2 regions of the Klebsiella grimontii genome follow, and region 2 is predicted to be linked to the other one. Evidence: predicted binding sites of a transcription regulator. Region 2 holds the regulator's gene; the other holds the start of a gene.
What was found. The regulator sigma-54, encoded in region 2, starts transcription at its own class of promoters, with help from an activator protein. The targets are predictions, from matches to a motif close to GTTGGCACANNTTTCGCTNT.
Positions count from the first base shown of each region.

Region 1 (7,186 bases), 660 kb from region 2:
CTTTCTGGTAGCCCGGACAGGCGCAACGCGCCGCCTCCGGGGGAATTTTCCCACACTTTAAGGAGATTTTATGGTTACCGCGCTCATCACCGTCGCCGCCATCGCCTGGATAACCCAGCTTGCCTTTGGCGGCTGGCAAATCCGCCAGTTCAATCGCGCGTTCGATCGGCTGTGCCAGCAGGGCCGCGTCGGCGTGGGCCGCTCCTCGGGGCGGTTCAAGCCGCGGGCCGTCGTCGCCATCGCCGTCGACGAAGACGACCGCATCCGCGATACGCTGTTAATGAAAGGCCTCACCGTCTTCGCCAGGCCGCGAAAAATTCCCGCTCTCCACGGCAAACATCTTAAGGAATTGCAGCCTGATGTGATCTTTCCCAATGATCCGCTCTGTCAGAATGCACTATCATTAGCGCTTAATCCGAAACATGGATAATTTCGTTGTGAACGTTAATATCTTGCGAAATTATCATTTCGAAACTTTAAACGCAGGATACAACGCCTATGAAACCACGTCAGCGCCAGGCAGCCATTCTCGAGCACCTGCAATCGCAGGGCAAATGCTCGGTCGAAGAGCTGGCGCAACACTTCGACACCACCGGCACGACCATCCGTAAGGATCTGGTGATCCTTGAGAATGCCGGTACCGTTATCCGCACCTACGGCGGCGTGGTGTTAAATAAAGACGAGGCCGACCCGCCCATCGACCACAAAACGCTGATCAACACCCATAAAAAAGAGCGGATTGCCGAAGCCGCGGTCAGCTTTATTCACGATGGCGACTCGATCATTCTTGATGCCGGCAGCACCGTACTGCAAATGGTGCCGATGCTCAGCCGCTTCAACAACATCACCGTGATGACCAACAGCCTGCATATCGTCAACGCCCTCTCCGAACTGGATAATGAGCAAACCATCCTGATGCCGGGCGGCACGTTTCGCAAGAAATCGGCCTCTTTTCACGGCCAGCTGGCGGAAAACGCCTTCGAACAATTCAGCTTCGACCGCCTGTTTATGGGCACCGACGGGATTGATTTAATCGCCGGCGTCACCACCTTTAATGAGGTTTATACGGTCAGCAAAGCGATGTGCAATGCCGCCCGCGAAGTTATCCTGATGGCCGACTCGTCAAAGTTTGGCCGTAAAAGTCCCAATATCGTCTGCGGCCTCGAGAGCGTGGACAAACTGATTACCGATGCCGATATCAGCCCGGAATTTAAGCAGGCGCTGGAAGACAAAGGCATCGAAGTCATTATTACTGGAGAACATCATGAGTAACTTTCTGTTAGAAGCCGGACGCCAGACCCTAATGCTGGAGCTTCAGGAGGCGAGCCGCCTGCCTGAACGCCTGGGCGACGACTTCATCCGCGCGGCGGAAACCATCATCCACTGCGAGGGCAAACTGGTGGTCTCCGGTATCGGCAAATCGGGCCATATTGGTAAAAAGCTGGCCGCCACCTTCGCCAGTACCGGCACCCCGGCATTTTTCGTCCACCCGGCGGAAGCGCTGCACGGCGATCTCGGGATGCTCGACAGCCGCGACGTGATGCTGTTTATCTCCTACTCCGGCAGCGCCAAAGAGCTGGATCTTATCGTCCCGCGCCTGGAGGAGAAGTCGATTCCGCTGCTGGCGATGACCGGTAAATCCACGTCGCCGCTGGCGCTGGCGGCGAAAGCGGTGCTCGATATCGCGGTGGAACGCGAAGCCTGCCCGATGCACCTCGCCCCAACCTCCAGCACCGTCAATACCCTGATGCTCGGCGACGCGCTGGCGATGGCGGTGATGCAGGCCCGCGGCTTTAACGAAGAAGATTTTGCCCGTTCGCACCCGGCTGGGGCGCTGGGCGCGCGGCTGCTGAACAAGGTTCACCATCTGATGCGCCGTGACGGCGACGTGCCGCGCGTAGACGTCGACACCAGCGTGATGGACGCGATGCTCGAACTCAGCCGCACCGGCCTGGGGCTGGTGGCGGTCTGCGATGAGCGCAATCACGTGCAGGGCGTGTTTACCGACGGCGACCTGCGCCGCTGGCTGGTGGGCGGCGGCAACCTGCAGGATATCGTCAGCCAGGCGATGACCCGCAACGGCGTCACCCTGCAGGCGGAAAGCCGCGCGATAGAAGCCAAAGAGCGCCTGATGAAGCACAAAATCAGCGCCGCTCCGGTGGTGGATAAAAACGGCCAGCTGGTCGGCGCGATTAACCTGCAGAACTTTTATCAGGCCGGGATCCTTTAAGGCCCAGACGCTTCGCCAGCCGGTGCAGGTTGGCGACGTCGAGCCCCAGCGCGCGGGCGGCGGCGGCCCAGTTGCGGCCGTTAGCCGCCAGCGCGCTGGCTATCGCTTCGCGCTGGAACGCCTCCGTCGCCTCACGCAGGCTCACCGCTTCCGCCGCCGGCTGCGGGCTGACGCCCGGCAAGGCCGGCGCTTCCCCGGCCAGCTGAAAATGCTGCGGCTCCAGCACGATGTCATTACCCGCCTGCGTCGCCCGCGCCAGCACCACCGCCCGATGAATCGCGTGCTCCAGCTCGCGCACGTTGCCCGGCCACGGCCAGGCCAGCAGTCTGGCCCGCGTCGCCTCGCTTAAAATCACCTGCGCCAGCCCCATGCGCAAACGGCACTGTTCGCAGAAATAGCCGGCCAGCAGCACCACGTCATTTTCCCGCTCGCGCAGCGCCGGAACCGATAGCGGAAACACGCTCAGACGATGATACAGATCGGCGCGAAAACGCCCCTCCACCACCTCCTGACGCAGGTCGCGGTTGGTGGCCGCCAGCACCCGCACATCAACCCGCAGGCTGCGATCGTCGCCGACGCGCTGAATATCGCCATACTGCAGCACCCGCAGCAGCTTGGCCTGCAGCGCCAGCGACAGCTCGCCGATTTCATCGAGGAACAGCGTCCCGTTGTCCGCCATTTCAAATTTACCGCTGCGGTTGCTGATCGCCCCGGTAAACGCCCCTTTAACGTGACCAAACAGCTCGCTCTCCGCCACGCTCTCCGGCAGGGCCGCGCAGTTAAGGTACACCAGCGGATTGGCCGCCCGCGGCGATCCCTGATGGACCGCTTTCGCCACCAGCTCTTTGCCGGTCCCGGTCTCGCCGCTAATCAGCACGTTTAAGTCGGAAGCCGCGACGATGTCGATCTCCTTCTTCAGCTGCAGCATCGGCGCCGACAGGCCAATGATCTCCTGACGTTCGGCTGGCGGATATACGATAGCCTGCTCCGGCAGCACGTTTTGGCTCTCCAGCCGGGCGATCAGCAGCGCGTTATTCAGCGCCCCGGCCACCAGCGCGGCAATCAAGCGCAGCTCCTCGTCGCTGAAGCTGTCAAAACGGTCCGCATCCATGCCGTCGAGGGTCAGCGCGCCGATCAGGGTTTGCCCGGCAAACAGCGGCAGGCCGACGCAGGCGTGCACCTTCAGGCTCTCCTGACCGGGGATCAGCCCATCATAGGGGTCCGGCAGGCTGCTATCCGCCGGGAAACGCACCACGTCCCCCGCGCGGGCAATCGCCTCCAGCCGCGGGTGGCCTTCAAGGGCAAAGCGCCGGCCAAGCACGTCCTGGGCCAGGCCATCAATCGCCAGCGGCACAAACTGGTGCGCTTCGTAACGCAGCAGCGCCGAAGCATCGCAGCCGAGTATCTGCCGCAGGGTGGTAATCAGCCGGGAAAAACGGTCGGCGTGGCCGAGATCGCTTTGTAAATCAATGGCGATTTTCGCCAGGGCCTCGACGGAGAAACTCATTGTCGCCTCATAGTCATTCTGACAATCCACATAGTCATATCGACTATTTTAACCATTGTCATTTTGACATCAACAGATTTATCGGAAAATAAAAAACACATTAAATTCAATAAATTAAAAACATGGCACGCATCTTGATATAAGCAAAATATCTTTTTTGAACAACGCTGAATTAATTGAGGTTGCTATGTCTATTCTGGTTAAAAATAACATTCATTGGGTTGGCCAACGCGACTGGGAAGTGCGTGATTTCCACGGGACTGAATACAAAACGCTGCGCGGCAGCAGCTACAACAGCTATCTCATCCGGGAAGAAAAAAATGTGCTGATCGATACCGTCGATCATAAATTCAGTCGCGAATTCGTGCAGAACCTGCGCGGTGAAATTGACCTCGCCGATATCGATTACATCATTATCAACCATGCGGAAGAGGATCATGCCGGCGCGCTGACCGAACTGATGACGCAAATCCCGGATACCCCGATCTACTGCACCGCCAACGCTATCGACTCCATTACCGGCCACCACCATCACCCGGAGTGGAACTTTAAGGTGGTGAAAACCGGCGACAGCCTGGATATCGGCAACGGCAAACAGCTGATTTTCGTCGAAACCCCGATGCTGCACTGGCCGGATAGCATGATGACCTATATGACCGGCGACGCGGTGCTGTTCAGCAACGACGCCTTCGGCCAGCACTACTGCGATGAGCATCTGTTTAATGATGAAGTTGACCAGGTTGAGCTTTATGAACAGTGCCAGCGCTACTACGCCAACATTCTGACCCCGTTCAGCCGCCTGGTGACGCCGAAAATTAGTGAAATCCTCGGCTTCAACCTGCCGGTAGATATGATTGCCACCTCCCACGGCGTGGTCTGGCGCGATAACCCGACGCAGATCGTCGAAAAATATCTCGAGTGGGCGGCGGATTATCAGGAAGACCGCATCACCATTTTCTACGACACCATGTCCAACAACACCCGCATGATGGCCGACGCGATCGCCCAGGGCATTACCGACGTGGACCCCCGCGTAGCGGTGAAAATTTTCAACGTCGCCCGCAGCGATAAAAACGACATTCTGACCAACGTGTTCCGCTCGAAGGGCGTGCTGGTCGGCACCTCCACCATGAACAACGTGATGATGCCGAAAATAGCAGGGCTGGTGGAAGAGATGACCGGCCTGCGTTTTCGTAACAAGCGCGCCAGCGCCTTTGGCTCCCACGGTTGGAGCGGCGGCGCGGTTGATCGCCTGTCCACGCGTTTACAGGATGCAGGCTTTGAAATGTCCCTGAGCCTGAAGGCCAAATGGCGCCCGGACCTTGACGCGCTGGAATTGTGCCGCGAACACGGTCGTCAGATCGCCCGCCAGTGGGCCCTCTCCCCGCTGCCGGCGAGCGAGGCGCAACCAGCCGCGCCTGAGGCAACGCCCTGCGCCGCGCCCGCGGTAGCCGATCTCGGCCCGAAAATGCAGTGCAGCGTTTGCCAGTGGATTTACGACCCCGAACAGGGCGAACCGAACCAGGACGTTCAGCCGGGTACACCCTGGAGCGAAGTCCCGGATAACTTCCTCTGCCCTGAATGTTCGCTGGGTAAAGATGTGTTTGATGTGCTGGCGTCGGAGGCAAAATGAGTGATGGCATCGTCATCATCGGCTCGGGCTTCGCGGCCCGTCAGTTGGTGAAAAATATTCGCAAGCAGGACCCGAACATCCCGCTGACCCTGATCGCCGCCGACAGCATGGATGAGTACAACAAGCCGGATCTCAGCCATGTGGTCAGCCGCGGGCAGAACGCCGACGATCTGACCCTGCAAACGGCGGGCGAGTTTGCCGAGCAGTACAATCTGCGCCTGTTTCCGCATACCTGGGTCAGCGATATCGACGCCGATAATCAGGTTGTGAAGAGCCAGGACCGCGAGTGGCGCTATGACAAACTGGTGCTGGCCACCGGCGCGACGCCGTTTATCCCGCCGGTGCCGGGCCGCGAGCTGATGCTAACCCTCAACAGCCAGCGGGAATACGGCGCGGCGCAAAGCCAGCTGCGCGATGCAAAAAGGGTGCTGATCGTCGGCGGCGGGCTGATTGGCTGCGAGCTGGCGATGGATTTCTGCCGCGCCGGCAAAGCGGTGACGGTGGTGGATAACTCCGCCAGCATGCTGTCGGCGCTGATGCCGCCGGAAGCCAGCAGCCGACTGCAGCATCGTCTGACCGACATGGGCGTGGATCTGATGCTGAAGTCGCAGCTGCAAAGCCTGGCGCAGAACGCCGACGGAATTCGCGTCACTCTTGACCGCCAGCGTACGCTGACGGTGGATGCGGTGGTCGCCGCCGCCGGTTTGCGCCCGGAAACGGCGCTGGCGCGGCATGCGGGTCTGCAGACGCACCGCGGCGTGGTGGTGAACAGCCAGCTACAAACCAGCCATCCGGCAATTTACGCCCTCGGCGATTGCGCGGAAATCAACGGCATGGTCCTGCCGTTCCTGCAGCCGATTCTGCTGAGCGCCATGTGCCTGGGGAAAAATCTGCTGACTCAGCAGGGAGAACTGAAGCTGCCGCCGATGCTGGTGAAGGTTAAAACGCCGGATTTACCGCTGCACCTGGCGGGCGATACCCGGCGCGAGGATCTGACGTGGCATATCGTTGCCGCCAAAGACGGCCTGGTCGCGAAAGGCGTTGACGCCGAAAACCAGCTGCGCGCTTTTGTGGTCAGCGAGGATCGTATGAAAGACGCCTTTGCGCTGCTCAAGCAGTTGGTGAGTTAGCCTGTATGAACTGACGTTATTCCCGGGTCGCGGCGTAAACGCCTTACCCGGGCTACCCAGCCGCGCATACAGATTCACAGCAGCCTGCGGTCCTGTAGCCCGGGCAGGCGCTTTGCGCCGCCCCCGGGAGCAGCGCGCAGAGTGGCATAATTTCCCGGAGGCGATGCTTGCGCATCTGTCCGGGCTACCGGCCAGCAGATGGCCATTAACCTGTAGCCCGGCTAAGCGCAGCGCGAGCCGGGGAAATGCCCAACCTACCGCGCCAGGTTATCGTATCCGCGCCAGCGGTAGTTGAGTACCGACAGCACCCAGCAGGCCACGAACAGCCCGACCACCACAAAACCGGCGTCGCCGAGATGGTCATTCAATGCGCCGATCCAGCGCCAGACGCCGCCGCTGAGGGAAAACTTATCCATCACCAGTCCCAGCGCTTCCAGGCCGCCGATAAACAGCGCCACCACCACCGAGGTGCCGGTAATGGTCATATTGTAATAGAGCTTACGCTGCGGCTTACTGAACGCCCAGCCGTAGGCGCCGACCATCAGCACGTTATCAAGCGTATCCACCAGCGCCATCCCGCTGGCGAACAGCGCCGGAAAAACCATAATCGACCAAATCGACATCCCGCTCGACGCGCTGGCCGCAGAAATCCCCAGCACGCCGATTTCCGTCGCCGTATCAAAGCC
Region 1 covers NZ_CP169721.1:1,210,385-1,217,570, reverse strand. Annotated here, with positions in the region: gene gutM (transcriptional regulator GutM) at 71-430, shown strand; gene ACE3MN_RS05860 (DNA-binding transcriptional repressor) at 499-1,272, shown strand; gene gutQ (arabinose-5-phosphate isomerase GutQ) at 1,265-2,230, shown strand; gene norR (nitric oxide reductase transcriptional regulator NorR) at 2,193-3,737, opposite strand; gene norV (anaerobic nitric oxide reductase flavorubredoxin) at 3,925-5,370, shown strand; gene norW (NADH:flavorubredoxin reductase NorW) at 5,367-6,500, shown strand; gene ACE3MN_RS05835 (HoxN/HupN/NixA family nickel/cobalt transporter) at 6,755-7,186, opposite strand, start outside.
Region 1: the regulator sigma-54 is predicted to act here: its motif matches at 3,859-3,878, upstream of norV (anaerobic nitric oxide reductase flavorubredoxin).

Region 2 (7,186 bases):
TCATTTGAGTGATTTTTTTACACGGCGCAACCTGAGGATTTGGCTTACTCGCTCATTAAGATAGCAAACCTTAAATATTTTGTTACGTGAAACAGTAAAATATGTGAAGCATAGCGAGTAAATCAAAATTTTTGACTGCTTTCATAAACTTGTACTAAGGGGCTGATGTGATGAAGAAAATTGGTGTAGTGCTGAGCGGTTGCGGCGTTTATGACGGAAGCGAAATTCATGAAGCCGTTATTACCCTGCTGGCTATTGCCCGCAGCGGCGCTCAGGCTATCTGCTATGCGCCTGATAAAGCGCAAACCGATGTTATCAATCACCTGACCGGCGAAGCGCAGGCGGAAAGCCGTAATGTGCTTGTGGAAGCGGCGCGTATCGCGCGCGGAGAGATTCAGCCTTTAGCAAACGCCCGGGTGGATGCGCTGGACGCGCTGATTGTGCCCGGCGGTTTTGGCGCGGCAAAGAACCTCAGCAATTTTGCTTCGCAGGGAAGTGAATGTGAAGTGGATAGCGATCTCAAGGCCCTGGCGCTGGCGATGCATCAGGCGGGTAAACCGTTGGGCTTTATCTGTATCGCTCCGGCGCTGTTGCCTAAAATATTCTCTATTCCGCTACGCGTCACTATTGGTACCGATCTTGATACCGCCGATGCGGTAGAGGAGATGGGGGCCGAACACGTGCCTTGCCCGGTCGATGACATTGTGGTTGATGAAGACAATAAAGTGGTGACGACTCCCGCGTATATGCTGGCGCAGAACATCGCCGAAGCGGCGAGCGGAATTGAAAAGCTGGTTGCTCGCGTATTGGTTCTGACGGCATGACATTTCGCTTTTCGCCGTTGCGCTTGATTAAACGTTTTTTGCTGAGGCTGCTGCTGGCTTGCGCGGTGCTATGGGGCGGCGGGGTTGTTCTGTTTAGCATCGTCCCCGTCCCGTTTTCAGCGGTGATGCTGGAGCGGCAGCTCGGCGCCTGGCTCTCAGGGAATTTTCATTACATCGCCCATTCCGATTGGGTGGGCATGGATGAAATTTCTCCGTGGATGGGGCTGGCGGTTATTGCCGCGGAAGACCAGAAATTCCCGGAGCACTGGGGGTTTGACGTCCCGGCGATTGAGAAGGCGCTGGCACACAATGAACGCAATGAGAACCGCATCCGCGGTGCGTCAACCCTGTCGCAGCAGACGGCAAAAAACCTGTTCCTGTGGGATGGTCGCAGCTGGCTAAGAAAAGGGCTGGAGGCGGGGCTGACCGTTGGCATTGAGACGGTCTGGAGCAAAAAGCGGATCCTCACCGTTTATCTGAATATTGCGGAGTTTGGTGAAGGGACGTTTGGCGTTGAAGCCGCATCGCAGCGCTATTTTCACAAACCGGCCAGCAGATTGACGGCTGCTGAAGCCGCGCTTTTAGCGGCGGTTTTGCCTAATCCCATTCGCTTTCGCGCTGATGCGCCGTCGGGTTATATTCGCAGCCGCCAGGCGTGGATCCTGCGCCAGATGAGGCAGTTAGGCGGGGAAGGGTTTATGCGGGCGAATCAGCTACATTGATGATTTCACGGCTCAGTACCCCGGAAGGCGCGCCGCGACCGGGGGAGTGAAATCTAATCCTCATCAAACCCGGCGTTGAACAGCGCGATAACCGCTGCCAGCGCCTCCACTTCTTGCGGGCCGTTGGCTTCAATCTCAATCTGCCGCCCTTTAGCTGAGTCAAGCATCAGCAGGGCAATCACGCTATTCGCTTCAGCTACAGTTCCTTCATCATTGCGCAGCAGCACTTCAGCATCGTAGTTCTGCATTAATTCAAACAGCTTCATCGCCGGGCGAGCGTGCATCCCCAGCTTATTGGTGATTTCAACGGTTTGCTTAACGGTCATGATTTGCGTTTTTCCAGCGTCCGATGACGGGACTGCACGTTCTTACCGCGCGAGCGGAAGTAGTCAGCCAGCTGTTCGGCGATGTAAACCGAACGGTGTTTACCACCGGTACAACCAATAGCTACCGTCAGATAGCTGCGGTTATTGGTCTCCAGCATAGGTAACCATAGCTCAAGATAGCTGCGGGTCTGGTAAATGAAATTGTGAACTTCCGTGTGCCGGTCGAGGAAGGCGGCCACGGGTTTATCCAGACCGGTCATCGGGCGCAGCTTCGGATCCCAGTGCGGGTTCGGCAGGAAGCGTACGTCGAAAACGTAATCAGCATCAATGGGAATACCGTGCTTAAAGCCAAAGGATTCAAACACCATCGTTAGCTCGCGTTCGCGCTTGCCTAACAAACGCGTGCGCAGCATTTCTGCCAGCTCATGTACCGACATTTCTGAGGTATCGACGATCAGGTCAGCGCGGGAACGCAGAGGTTCCAGCAGGTCGCTCTCTTCATCAATGGCGCTCTCCAGCGACAGGTTTTTGCTGGAGAGGGGATGCAAACGACGCGTGTCGCTGTAGCGGCGAATCAAGGTGTTACGATCGGCATCCAGGAACAGCAGCTGAGGTGAAAACTCTGCGGGCAGATTTTTCATCGCCTGCTCGAAGATTTCCGGCGACTCAGGCATGTTTCGCACGTCAATACTGACCGCGGCCGAGATGTTTCTGTCGGCGAGCGAGCGCGCCAGCTCGGGCAAGAGCACAACCGGCAGGTTATCCACGCAGTAAAAACCCATATCTTCCAGCGCTCGCAGGGCGACGGATTTCCCCGACCCTGAACGGCCGCTGACGATCATCAGTACCATGTACCGTTTCTCCTCAGTACGATAAAGAGTAAGGTGCGACCCCTGTTATGCCTCATCGCTGCTTCCTGCTTCAGTGATGATTTCATATAGCTCTTCATCACTTTGCGCAGCGCGCAGACGGCGGCAAATCGTTTTATCCGCCAGACGTTTCGCCACCAGCGAGAGCGTATGCAGATGCGTTTTTGTCTGATCTGCTGGAACGAGAAGGGCAAACAGAAGATCGACGGGTTGATTGTCGATAGCATCGAAGGCAATCGGGGTTTCCAACTGGACAAAAACGCCCACGGCCCGCAGCGTATCCTCTTCGAGTTTGCCATGGGGGATTGCAATGCCGTTGCCAATCCCGGTACTGCCCATTTTCTCACGGGTAAGGATCGCCTCGAACACTATCTGGGACGATAAGCCTAACTGCTTTGCCGCCAGCTCGCTGATGATTTCCAGCGCGCGTTTCTTGCTCTGGCAGTGAACCTGGCTACGGGTACATTCCTGGTTAAGGACATTGCTCAGTTGTAGAGCCGAATCGTTATTTATCATAATTTCACCTGAGCTCTCCTTGCCAACCGCCGGCAGGCGGTTGGCGTAGGCGATTGCCCGGACAATTAGTGTTGTTTCAGTTTATCTTTATGTTTTGTTAACTGTCTTGCCAGCTTATCGATAAGACCATCGATAGCAGCATACATATCCTGGCCTTCCGCACTGGCATGGATTTCGCCACCGTTGACATGCAGATTGGCGTCCGCAATTTGCGTCACCTTCTCCACTTTTAACACAATGTAGACCTGGTTGATCCTGTCGAAAAACTGCTCCAGTTTGCTGAACTTCGCGGTAACGAAATCGCGCATCGCGGGGGTTATCTCGACGTTGTGTCCTGTAATGTTGAGCTGCATAGTGTCTTCCTTATCGGTTGGGTCAAACCAGCTGCTTGCGCTGATTTGACGGCGGAATGGATAAAGACTCTCGGTACTTAGCAACGGTTCGCCGTGCCACCATAATACCCTGATCGGATAGCATGGTGGTGAGCTTACTATCACTCAATGGTTTCGCGGGGTTTTCCGCGGCGATTAATTTCTTCACCAGCGCGCGAATGGCCGTCGACGATGCTTCGCCGCCGCCTTCGGTGTTCACATGGCTGGAGAAGAAATACTTCAGCTCAAAAATACCGCGTGGACTGTGCAGGTATTTTTGCGTAGTAACGCGTGAAATAGTGGATTCATGCATTTCGACGGCCTGAGCGATATCCGCCAGCACCATCGGTTTCATAAACTCTTCACCTTGTTCAAAAAAAGCCTGCTGCTGTTCGACGATACAGCGGCTGACGCGCAGCAGGGTGTCGTTGCGGCTCTCCAGGCTCTTGATCAGCCAGCGCGCTTCCTGCAGGTTGCTACGGATAAACTGGCCGTCAGCGTCATTGCGCGTGCTGTTACCCATAGCGGCATACTGCTGATTGATCTTCAGGCGCGGAAGGCTATCTGAATTGAGCTCAACCACCCAACGATCGTTGACTTTACGCACCAGAACGTCAGGAATGACATATTCTGGCTCGCCAGTTTGGATCGACTGTCCCGGGCGCGGATCCAGCGATTGGATCAGATTTACCGCTTCCTTTAACACTTCTTCTTTGAGGCGGGTTACGCGCATCAGGCTGCGGAAGTCGTGGTTGGCCAGCAGATCGAGATGATCGCTGATGATCAGGCGGGCTTCTTCAATCCACGGCGTCTCTTTGGCAAACTGTGAAAGCTGAACCAGCAGGCAATCACGCAAATCTTTTGCCGCCACGCCGACGGGGTCGAAACGCTGAATGCGCTTGAGAACCGCTTCAACTTCTTCAAGTCCGATTTCATCGTCGCTAATACTTTCCACGATGTCTTCGACAGAAATCGTCAGGTAGCCGGTATCATCAACGGCATCGACGATAGAGGTCGCGATGGCGCGATCGGTATCGGTGAATGGCGTAAGTTCAACCTGCCACATCAGGTAATCCTGCAGGCTTTGCGTGGTCTCTCCCTGGTAGACGGGCAGTTCGTCATCCTGGTAATCGACGCCGTTGCCTGATGGCGTTCCGGCGGTGTAAATCTCATCCCAGCTGGCATCAAGCGGCAGCTCTTCGGGCATCTCTTTTTGCTCAAGGGCGTCGACGGTATCCAGAGATTCGCGATCCTCGGCCTCTTTGGTTTCTACCTCATCGTGAAGATCGGTTTGCTCCAGCAACGGGTTGCTGTCCAGCGCCTGCTGGAGTTCTTGCTGGAGTTCTAACGTGGACAGCTGCAGTAGACGAATCGCCTGCTGCAGTTGTGGCGTCATGGCAAGCTGTTGGCTTAGCCTTAATTGCAAACCTTGCTTCATATTCAGGGCCAATATCTCCGGCTAAAACGTCTGTAACCTCTACCCTATCAGAGTCTGAAGTCTTCCCCAAGATACACGCGCTTAACCTGCTCGTCTTCAAGGATTTGCTGCGGCGTACCGTGGGCTATCAGGTGGCCCTGGCTGACGATATAAGCACGCTCGCAAACGGCCAGCGTTTCCCTGACGTTATGGTCGGTTATCAGGACGCCAAGACCGCTGTCGCGCAGGTGTTCAATAATGCGTTTGATATCGATAACGGAGATGGGGTCAACGCCGGCAAAGGGTTCATCCAGCAGGATGAATTTCGGGTTAGCGGCCAACGCGCGGGCGATCTCGACGCGGCGCCGTTCACCACCGGAGAGCGCCTGGCCGAGACTATCGCGCAGGTGCTCAATGTGAAACTCCTCCATCAGCTCTTTCGCGCGATCTTCGCGCTGCTCGTTGCTGAGATCGTCGCGAATCTGCAATACCGCCATCAGGTTATCGTAAACGCTCAGCCGGCGGAAAATGGAGGCCTCCTGCGGCAAATAGCCGATTCCGCGACGCGCGCGCGCGTGCAGCGGCAGCAGGCTGATGTCTTCATCATCGATGATAATGTTGCCCGCGTCGCGCGGTACGATACCAACAACCATATAGAAGGTAGTGGTTTTACCGGCGCCGTTCGGACCGAGCAGGCCAACAATCTCGCCCGAATTCACGGTCAGACTGACATCTTCCACGACGCGGCGGCCTTTATAGGCTTTAGCAAGATTCTTTGCAGTTAATGTTGCCATAACGAATTACTTACCCTTCTTTGACTGATCGCTACCTTTATCCTGCAGCTGCGAAGGAACCAGAACCGTGGTCACGCGCCCGCCTTTATTGCTGAAAGCCTGCATTTTTTGTTCTTTCACCAGGTAAGTGATTTTGTCACCCTGGATATTGCTATCGATCTGTTCCAGATGCGCATTGCCGGTCAGGACGACAAAGTCGTTTTGCAGTTCATAATGCATTTTCGACGCGCGGCCTTTTACCGGTTTGCCGTTGTCCTGCATCTGGTAGAAGGTGGCCGGGTTACCGTAGCCATCGATAACCTCTTTGCCTTTTTCGCCGCCCGGACGGGTCACGACGACTTTGTCGGCGTTGATTTTGATCGTACCCTGAGTGACGACGACATTACCCGTAAAGGTAACGACGTTGCCCTGCATATCCAGCGACTGCTGATCGGATTCAATATGAATCGGCTGATCGGTATCACCCGTTTTGGCCTGTGCCGACAGGCTGGCGGCCAGTAAGGCGCTGGCGAGCGCAATCTTAAGGCTGAGTTTGTTTGTTCTGAATTTCATATGAGGTTCTAACCTTTTCAATCAGCTCGGCATTTTTGCTGCGCAGGTTCCCGCGCATTTTCAGGCCGCTGGAATTAAATGTTGTTCCGTACAACGTCACCATGTCATCGGAGGTAACATCCTGCGTCACCAGGTTTATCTGGGCGTTATCCGTCGTAATTTTGCGCAGTTGAGAATCCGCCGTCAGCGCATTAACCTCAACGTGCCCGTAAAGATACAGCATGCGGTCATTCGTCAACTTAGCTTTATCCGCTTTGATAGACCAGGTTGGTACTTTATTCGTATCGAAGGTGGTCATCACCGGTTTTGCGAACCACGAGAGCTGCTGTTCGGAAAAATACTCTACGTGTTCCGCGATTAGCCGGTAGTTAAGCGCCCCTTCGGGACTATAAACGACGGTATCGGTATGCTCGCTGGTATACGTCGGATCGTCAGGATTGATCGCTTGCTGGGTGGCATCGTCCGTACTCGCCAGGTTCAGGCCGATCAGGATCAGCGCGACCAGCGATAGTAAAATGATAACCCAACGTCTGGTTTTACTCATATAGATTGCCCTTTGGCCTCATCCAGCTTGCCCTGCGCCAATAGTAGCAAATCGCACACTTCGCGTACCGCTCCGCGACCGCCGTTGATACGAGTGACGTAATCCGCGCGCGGGAGCAGCAACGGATGCGCATCGGCTACCGCTATGCTTAAACCCACTTCAGCCATCACCGGCCAGTCGATCAGATCGTCGCCAATATAGGCCACTTCATCCGCGCTAACGGCCAGTTTATTGAGTAGCTCATGAAACGC
Region 2 covers NZ_CP169721.1:546,323-553,508, forward strand. Annotated here, with positions in the region: gene elbB (isoprenoid biosynthesis glyoxalase ElbB) at 171-824, shown strand; gene mtgA (monofunctional biosynthetic peptidoglycan transglycosylase) at 821-1,546, shown strand; gene npr (PTS phosphocarrier protein NPr) at 1,600-1,872, opposite strand; gene rapZ (RNase adapter RapZ) at 1,869-2,723, opposite strand; gene ptsN (PTS IIA-like nitrogen regulatory protein PtsN) at 2,769-3,257, opposite strand; gene hpf (ribosome hibernation promoting factor) at 3,323-3,610, opposite strand; gene rpoN (RNA polymerase factor sigma-54) at 3,633-5,066, opposite strand; gene lptB (LPS export ABC transporter ATP-binding protein) at 5,114-5,839, opposite strand; gene lptA (lipopolysaccharide ABC transporter substrate-binding protein LptA) at 5,846-6,391, opposite strand; gene lptC (LPS export ABC transporter periplasmic protein LptC) at 6,360-6,935, opposite strand; gene kdsC (3-deoxy-manno-octulosonate-8-phosphatase KdsC) at 6,932-7,186, opposite strand, start outside.